One region of the Brevibacterium renqingii genome, then DNA from elsewhere that is predicted to be linked to it. Evidence: predicted binding sites of a transcription regulator. Region 1 holds the regulator's gene; the other holds the start of a gene.
The links. Region 1 encodes LexA, which represses DNA repair genes until DNA is damaged. Its sites were predicted from a motif close to TCGAACANNTGTTCGA; they were not measured.
Positions count from the first base shown of each region.

Region 2: a site for LexA is predicted at 2,944-2,959, ahead of IIE29_RS15350 (HNH endonuclease signature motif containing protein). Genes of this name have one in related genera too.

Region 1 is NZ_JADBHG010000001.1:84,223-88,520, forward strand. Features, by position in the region: gene IIE29_RS00380 (histidinol-phosphate transaminase) at 1-928, opposite strand, end outside; gene IIE29_RS00385 (LysM peptidoglycan-binding domain-containing protein) at 1,052-1,390, opposite strand; gene lexA (transcriptional repressor LexA) at 1,625-2,380, shown strand; gene IIE29_RS00395 (ATP-dependent DNA helicase) at 2,527-4,298, opposite strand, start outside.
Region 2 is NZ_JADBHG010000010.1:31,743-36,040, reverse strand. Features, by position in the region: gene IIE29_RS15365 (SPFH domain-containing protein) at 1-479, shown strand, start outside; gene IIE29_RS15360 (organic hydroperoxide resistance protein) at 638-1,060, shown strand; gene IIE29_RS15355 (NAD(P)-dependent malic enzyme) at 1,162-2,367, opposite strand; gene IIE29_RS15350 (HNH endonuclease signature motif containing protein) at 3,063-4,298, shown strand, end outside.

The DNA of each region.
Region 1 (4,298 bases):
CGCTGTCGTGGACGCTGAAGCCGACCTTCGCGAGGTGGGCCGACATCCGGTTGCGGGAATCGATGAGTCGGTCGACGTTGCCCAGCAGCACGTCAGCGTGTTCGAGTGCGGTGCAGGCGAGCACCTGTGTGACCTCGGACAGGTGATAGGGCAGGCGGACGAGGCGGAGGACGTCGATGAGATCGGGATCGGCGATTGCGTAGCCCAGGCGCAGCCCCGCACAGGCGAAGGCTTTGCTCATGGTGCGTGAGACGACGAGGCGGGGACGTCCCTCGAGCAGGGTCATGGCCGAGGGCTTGGCCGGGCGGGAGAACTCCGCGTAGGCCTCATCGACGATGACGATCCCCGAGCAGTTGTCGTAGGCCGCTTCGATGACGTCGAGCCCGATCGAGGTGCCGGTCGGGTTGTTCGGGGTGCAGAGGAAGACGATATCGGGGTCGATCCGTGCGACCTCGGCGGCGACGGTGTCGGCGTCGAGCGTGAAGTCGTCCTTGCGGTCGACGCTGAGCCAGCTGGCTCCCGTTCCGGTTGTGATCAGCGGGTGCATCGAATAGGACGGCGTGAAGCCGAGCACGGTACGGCCGGGTCCGCCGAAGGCCTGGACGATATGGCTGAGGACCTCGTTCGAACCGTTCGCAGCCCAGATCATTGCGGGGTCGAGCTCGACGCTGTCCCCGGCACGTTCGTTGATGCCGGTGAGATAGGTGACGAGGTGTTCACGCAGTGCGGTGAACTCACGATCGGGGTAACGGTTGAGTCCGGAGAAGTGATCGTTGACGGCGGCACGCATGCTGTCGACGACGACGTCCGGGAGCGGATAGGCGTTCTCATTGACGTTGAGCTGGACCGGCACGTCGAGGTGCGGAGCCCCGTAGGGCTTGAGGCCGACGAGGTCGGAACGCACTGGCAGAGATTCGAAGTTTCCCACGCGATCATTCTACCGAGAGACCCCCGCCGCCCGGGCGGCGGGTCGGGGCGCGAGACTCGGGGAGGACTCCCCTTCTTCAACGGATCCCGGAAGGATCTGCGGCCTCCTCAGTTGGGCGCAGACTCAGCGGACAGGGACGTCGAGGGTCTGGCCGGGGTGGACGGTCGGGGTCGTCAGATGGTTGATCTCGGCGATATCGGCCACGACATCACGGGTGTCACGGTCGAGACCGAGGTTCGACGCCACGGTCCACAGCGATTCGCCCTCGCCGACGACGACCGCTTCGGCGTCGATGCCGATGCTCTCGGTCTCCGATTCGGCGACAGCGGCGGCCGAGAACGACTGAGTGGCGAGGAGGAGCGCTCCGCCGATGACGACGAGAGCAATGAGCAGGGTCCGGAGAAGGCGCACGGCCTGGCGTCCACGCGTGGTCAGGCGCAGCCCGGTGTTCTGTGCAGACATCGCATTACCTCTTTCATTCGTACGATTCCACCAGCAATCGGTAGAACGTCTGTTCTATTCAACATGCCAATCGAACAAATGTCCAGTCCAACTCGAACATCTATGCGACAATGAGAGGGAACCAGCGTTGTTGATCGATCTGTCAGAACCATCTCAGTCGGCACTGACACGAGAATCCCCGAAGCGGGGATCGCAGGGTTCGGCGGCAGGGAATAGAACGAAGGGGAACGAGCAATGGTTCAGAACAAGCGAGGCAGAGGCCGCCCGCGCAACGAGGACGTTGCCAGTGAGATCGCTGCCGCCCGCAGCGATGACGAGGTCGTCGAGATCCCAGAGGGATCGTCCGGAGAGGGCGATTTCCGCCTCACTCCCCGGCAGCGCCTCGTCCTCGAGACCATCGAACGCGCCGTCGTGACCAACGGCTATCCGCCGAGCATGCGCGAGATCGGCAAGGCCGCCGGGCTCGCCTCGCTCTCGAGCGTCGCCCACCAGCTCTCGCAGCTCGAACGCCTCGGCTATGTCCGCCGTGATCCGAAGCGTCCCCGCGCCATCGAGGTCGTCAATCCCTTCGAAGAGGAAGAGGCCGAGCGCGCGAAGTTCGAGGAGCTGTCGAACAACACCGTCCAGGTGCCCGTCGTCGGGCGCATCGCCGCCGGTGGCCCGATCCTGGCCGAGCAGGAGGTCGACGACGTCTTCTCCCTGCCGACCCAGGTCGTCGGCTCCGGCGACATGTTCCTGCTCAAGGTCGTCGGCGACTCGATGATCGACGCCGCCATCTGCCACGACGACTGGGTAGTCGTGCGCAAGCAGCACACCGCCGACAACGGTCAGATCGTCGCGGCCCTGCTCGACGGCGAGGCCACGGTGAAGACGCTCAAGCGCAAGGCCGGACAGCAGTGGCTGCTGCCGCAGAACGAGAACTACGAGCCCATCGACGGCAACTTCGCCCAGATCATGGGGCTCGTCGTCGCGGTCATCCGTCGCCTCTGAGGTCTCGTCGTCCGTCGCCTCTCAGGCCTCGGAGAGCCTCCGCCCGCGCTGACTTCTCCGAAAGCCTGCGCCGGAGCTGAGACCCGTGAAGGTCTCCGCAGCCGGGGAACAGAACGCCCGCGAACAGTCCGTTCGCGGGCGTTCTCTCATTCCTCTTGTGTTTCGGCCAGCCGTCCGAGGCTCGTGCGCACGAGCTGCGAATTCGTCGTCGGCCACATCCGCGGCATCGAATTGACGAGGAAGCCGGCATACCTGGCCGACCGCAGCCGCGAGTCGAGCACCGCCACGACTCCCCTGTCCTCGGTCGAGCGGATGAGGCGGCCGGCGCCCTGCGCCAGACGCAGTGCAGCATGAGTGGCGGACACGGCCATGAACCCGTTGACGCCGCGCTGGTCGGCATCGCGCGCCCGTGCCTGCATGAGCGGGTCGTCCGGCCGGGGGAAAGGCAGCCGGTCGATGATGACGAGTCGGTTCGTCCGCCCCGGCACATCGACTCCCTGCCACAGCGACATGGTGCCGAACAGGCAGGTCTGGTCATCGGCGGTGAACTGGGAGACGAGTGCGGGCAGCCCGTCGTCGCCCTGGAGCAGGATCGGGAAGTCGAACTTCTCCCGCAGGTGTTCGGCCGCAGCGTTGGCGGCTGCCCGGGAGGAGAACAGTCCCAGCGCCCCGCCGTTCGAGGCCCGCACGAGTTCCTCGAGTTCGGTCAGCGCCTCGGAGCTCAAACCGCTGCGCCCGGGCTTGGGCAGGTGGGAGGCGACATAGAGGATGCCCTGTCGTCCGTAGTCGAAGGGTGAGCCGACATCGAGGCTGTCCCATTTCGGGGCGTCGGGTCCGAAGAGCCCCAGTGAGGCTGCGACCGCGTCGAAGTTCCCGCCCAGGGACAACGTCGCCGAGGTGGCCACGACCGTGGATTCCTCGAAGATGCCCGAGCGCATCGTTCCGGCCACGCTCAGCGGTGCGACGACGAGGTTCGTCGTCTCCTTCTCCCGGAAGGTCGACCGGGACAGCCAGATGACGTCGTTCTTGCCCGGCTCGCAGAAGCGTTCGGCCAGTTCGAAGATCTCCTGGCACCGGGCCTTGGCCATCTGCCGACCGGCATCGGCGTCCTCGGACTTGCCGCCGATGTCATTGATGATCTGGCGCGCGGAGTCGCGGATCTGTGCCAACGCCAGTCCGAGCGCCTCGCTCATATTGAGGATGAGCCCTTCGGGCACGGAGGACTGGGCGCGTTCGAGTGCCGCCGCGGCCGAGTCGAGCAGGGACACGACCCCGTCCTGGACGGCGGTGTGCTTGCGCACGGAGCTCGTCGCCGCCGACAGCATGCTCGTGTTGATCTGCCCGGACAGCGCGTTCGTCACCCGGTCCTTGAGCTCGTGCGCCTCGTCGATGATGATGACGTCGTGGTCGGGCAGCACAGCCGATTCGCCGAAGGCGTCGATGGCCAGCAGGGCGTGGTTGGTGACGACGATGTCCGCCTCGGCGGCCTTGTTCCTGGCGATCTCGGCGAAGCATTCGGTGACCAGAGGACAGTTCGCCCCGAGGCAGTCGAAGGCGTTGACCGACACCTGCGACCAGGCGCGGTCGCTGACTCCGGGCATGAGGTCGTCGCGGTCACCGGTCTCGGTGATCTTCTCCCAGGTGCGGATCCGTTGGATCTCCTCACCCAGACCCGAGCGTTCGGAGGGTTTGCGTCCCGCCTCGGCGTCGGCCCCGAGGTCGAAGAGCATGCCCTCCCCCTCGTCCGGGTACCCGCCGGCGAGCTTGTGCTTGCACACATAGTTCCGCCGCCCCTTGAGCAGAGCGGCCCTCGGCAGCGGATCGAGGTCTTTCTTCACGGCCTTGAACAGCCGCGGCAGATCGCGGTGGATGATCTGAGTCTGCAGCGCCAGCGTCGCCGTGGACACGACGACCTTGC
Region 2 (4,298 bases), on a different contig from region 1:
CCGAATCCGAGGCGATGCGCCTGCACGGTGAGGGTGTGGCCTCGCAGCGCAAGGCCATCGCGAACGGCATCGCCGAGCAGTACGCCAAGCTCAAGGAGGTCGGCATCGACAAGACCGCCGAGCAGCTGCTGATGATGACCCAGTACTTCGACACCATGCAGAACGTGGCCCAGGAAGGGCGGTCGAACGTGCTGTTCATGCCCTCGAACCCGGGCGGTCTGGGCGAGATGGGTCAGGAGATCCGCAACGCCCTGTTCGCCGCCAACGCCGCCGAGGACGGCGCCACGCTGAGTGCTCCGGGCAGCCGGTATACCTCTAGTCACCGCTCGGATCGCGACGATGTCCCGCCGCAGCCGACGACGCCGCCGAGCTCGGGCGGGGCCGATCAGCCGAGTGCACAGTCGCTGAAGTCGAGAGCACAGTCGATCGCCCAGCAGTGGACGAGCCCACAGCGGCCTCCGCAGGATCCACAGCAATGATCGACCGCTGAGCCCGCATCGCGGGTCAGCCGCGGAACAGTCGCGAGACAGCCGCGAGACAGCCGAGGGGCAGCCGCGGGACGAACGCCGGACAGTCGCCCGACGAACGCCGGCCAGCACCCGGCCCCCGCAACGCACCACCGACGAAAGGACAAACCATGAGGGCCCTCTACACCGCAGAAGCACTGGCCACCGGCGAAGGCCGCGATGGCCACGGTCGCACGAGCGACGGACAGGTCGATGTCGATCTCGCCACCCCCACGGAGATGGGCGGCAGCGGCAACGGCACGAATCCCGAGCAGCTCTTCGCGGTCGGCTACGCGGCCTGCTATCACTCGGCGCTGCGTCTCGTGGCGGGCCAGACCAAGGCGAATATCGAGGATTCTTCGGTCGGCTCCCGCGTGAGCCTCGGCAAGGACAACGAGGGCGGCTTCCAGCTCGCCGTCGAGCTCGAGGTCACCCTCCCGCACCTCGACAAGGCCGAGGCTCAGGCATTGGCCGACAAAGCCCACAAGGTATGCCCGTACTCCAACGCCACCCGCGGCAACATCGACGTCACCATCAACGTCACCGACGATTGAGCTCGGGCCCCGCAGCTGAAGGGTCGGCAGACAGCACGGCTGAGGGGAGGGTGAAGAACTCTCTTCACCCTCCCCTCAGCCGTGTGCGGACTGACTGACCGTCAGCGCTCGGTCATCGCCTCCAGCGCGGAGCGTTCGACCGCCTCGGCGACGGCCGGCGCCACCCGGGAATCGAGCGCGCCGGGCACGATGTAGCCGGGAGCCAGGTCATCACCGACGAGGTCGGCGATCGCACGTGCCGCGACGAGCTTCATGTCATCGGTGATCTCGTCGGCATCGGCGTCGAGAGCGCCGCGGAAGATCCCGGGGAACGCGAGCACATTGTTGATCTGGTTCGGGAAGTCGCTGCGCCCGGTGGCCACCACGGTCGCATACTTCGCGGCGATGTCGGGGGCCACCTCGGGGGTGGGGTTCGACAGGCCGAAGATGATCGCTTCGTCGGCCATCTTCGCCAGGTGCGCCTCGTCGATGGTGCCGCCGGAGACGCCGATGAAGGCATCGGCTCCGTCGAGGGCCTCGCCGATCCCGCCGGAGATGCCGCGCGGGTTCGTGGCGGAGGCGATGGCCTGCTTGGTCTCGGACAGGTCGGATCGGCCGGATTCGACGATGCCCTTGGAGTCGAGGACGACGACATCGGTGACGCCGGCGTCGGCGAGGATCTTCGCCACTGCGACGCCTGCGGCACCTGCGCCGGAGACGACGACCTTGATCGAGTCGAAGGACTTGTCGACCACGCGCAGCGCGTTCGTCAGCGCCGCGAGGACGACGACGGCGGTGCCGTGCTGGTCATCATGCATGACCGGGATGTCGAGCGCGGCCTTGACCCGATCCTCGATCTCGAAGCAGCGCGGGGCCGAGATGTCCTCGAGATTGATCGCGCCGAAGGTCGGGGCCATGCGAATGATGGTCTCGACGATCTCGTCGGTGTCGTTGGTGTCGAGCACGATCGGGATCGCGTTGAGACCCGAGAAGCTCTTGAACAGGGCGCACTTGCCCTCCATCACCGGCAGGGACGCCTGCGGCCCGATGTCGCCGAGGCCGAGCACGGCCGAACCGTCGGAGATGACCGCGACGAGGCGGCCCGTCCAGGTATGGGTGCGTGCCAGCTGCGGCTCGTCCTTGATCGCGGTGCAGACCTTGGCCACGCCCGGCGTATAGGCGATCGAGAGATCGCGCTGAGTCTGCAGCGGGCTCGTGAGCTCGGCGGACAGCTTGCCACCTTCGTGCGCGGCGAAGATCTCCTCATCGGTGATCGGAGACTGCGAGTTCTGATCGGAGGCGGTGGAGTTATGGGCGGTGGTCGTCATGGTTGATCCTCGTGGTTGTGCGACGGCAGGGCGGTGCCGGTGCCATCGGCAGTGATCGTCGAAGCGCCGAGGCCCGTGTGGGTGCGTCGACAGCAGAGCTCGAATGAGCTCGAATGAACTCGAATGAGCTCGTCGACGGTGACGAACCGGAATGAGTTCGTCGACGGCGGTCGGAACGAAGAACTGGTCACCAGTGAAGGATGATCGGTGACGTCTGCGCGTCCCGTGGTGCAGACCCTAGGTGAAGGGCGCCGCGGTTGCGCGCTGTGCGGATACGGCTCGCATGGGGCGAGTACCGACCTCATGGGTCGCATCCGGCAACCCGATCAGCATAACCGATGACCTCCCCCATTTCACGCGAAAATTCGCTTAAATCGAGGCCTCAGGTCCGCTGAGGTGGCATGTTCTGCAGACCTTTCGCCGAGGCGGCTCCCCCTTTCCCGTTCCCCGTGGCAGTTCCCCGTGTCGGTCTTTGTGTCGGTTCCGGCGTCGGTTCCTGAGTCAGTCCCTGTGTCAGTGGCGGATGCGATGATGATCAGAGAACGAAAGCACAGTTCATACGAAATCGAGAAATATTCGAATCTATTTTATATTTCCTATGGCAACTGGCGTTTTGATCGTGTATCATGATGCTAAGAGCTTTTCAAATCAGCCACACTACTCCGACAACGAGGTCCGAGGCAGGTGAGAACAACATGAAGGGCACCACTACCCGGTCGGCTCCGCCGCGGGCCGGCAAGCCGGGAGCGACGAAGCCGTCACCGCGCTATGCCATCCGCTTCGAATCGAGCATGACCCGATTCGCGGAGGTCGCGACAGCTTCGGATCGTGCCCATTTCGCGGTCCTCGAGTCAGCTGCCGGAGTGGTGCTCGAGCAGATCTTCCTCAACCTCGAGTTCTCAGTGCCCGAGGGCTCCGAACCTTTCCGTTGCGAGACGATCGCAGGAACTCTGGCCCGTCGAGACGGGGAAGCAGAGGGAGACATCGAGGCCCGTCGCAGCGGAACCGACCGTCAAGCCGCCAGCGACCGTCCGGCCGGCAGCGGCCGAACCGTCAGTCAGACTGCCGAGACGACTTCCTCGTCTCTCGTGCCATACGACGAAGAGTTCGCTCGTGCCCAGAAGAAGGAGGCCGCAGAGTCCGCTCGACGCTTGCTTCCGGAGTTTCCCGAGTTCGATCCCCACACGTGTTTTGCGACGTGGGTCTACGACAACGTCGAATCCGAAGACCTGGTCGAGATCTCGACCGCGCTCGGCACCAACACCCCTCGCACCTATCGGCAGCTGTCAGCGGCGATGACGATCCTCTACGGCCTCCCCCGTTTCGCCGACCGTGTCCGTCGTGGCCAATTCACTCAGGCTCATATCGACGTCGTCTCCCAACTGTGCCGCAATCTTGCGTTCCAGCACCTTCCCGACGTCGACTCGTTCCTGGCCACTAAGCGGGCCGATATCACCTGCGAGACTCTGCGCAGGGCACTGCAGAAGATGATCAGCCTGCTCGTACCTCCGACCGACCTGACCGAGATCGCCACGAAGCGTCGTCGGGTCGATGTCGAAGGCAGCAAAGACGGCTCGGCCTGCCTCATCGTAAGCGGCCCCTCGGCGGAGATCTACTCCTGCTACAACCGCATCCGCGCCATGGCACACGCTGTCCATGGGAAGAACACGACGACGTTCAATCTGCCGTCCGGGATGGAGCTGAACGACGATCGGACCATCGACCAGCTCCAGTACGACCTGCTGATCAGGCCGGTCCCCGAACTGAGCGTCAAAGTCCTCTCGGTCGACCCGATCACAGGCATCCGAACCACCCACGAAGCTCCACTGCTCGATGCCGACGGGGAAATGGTTCCCGGAGTCGATTCCGACGCCGGTCTTGAGGACTTCGCCGAAACAGTGGCAAGGAAATCAACGAGTTCGGGATCGGCT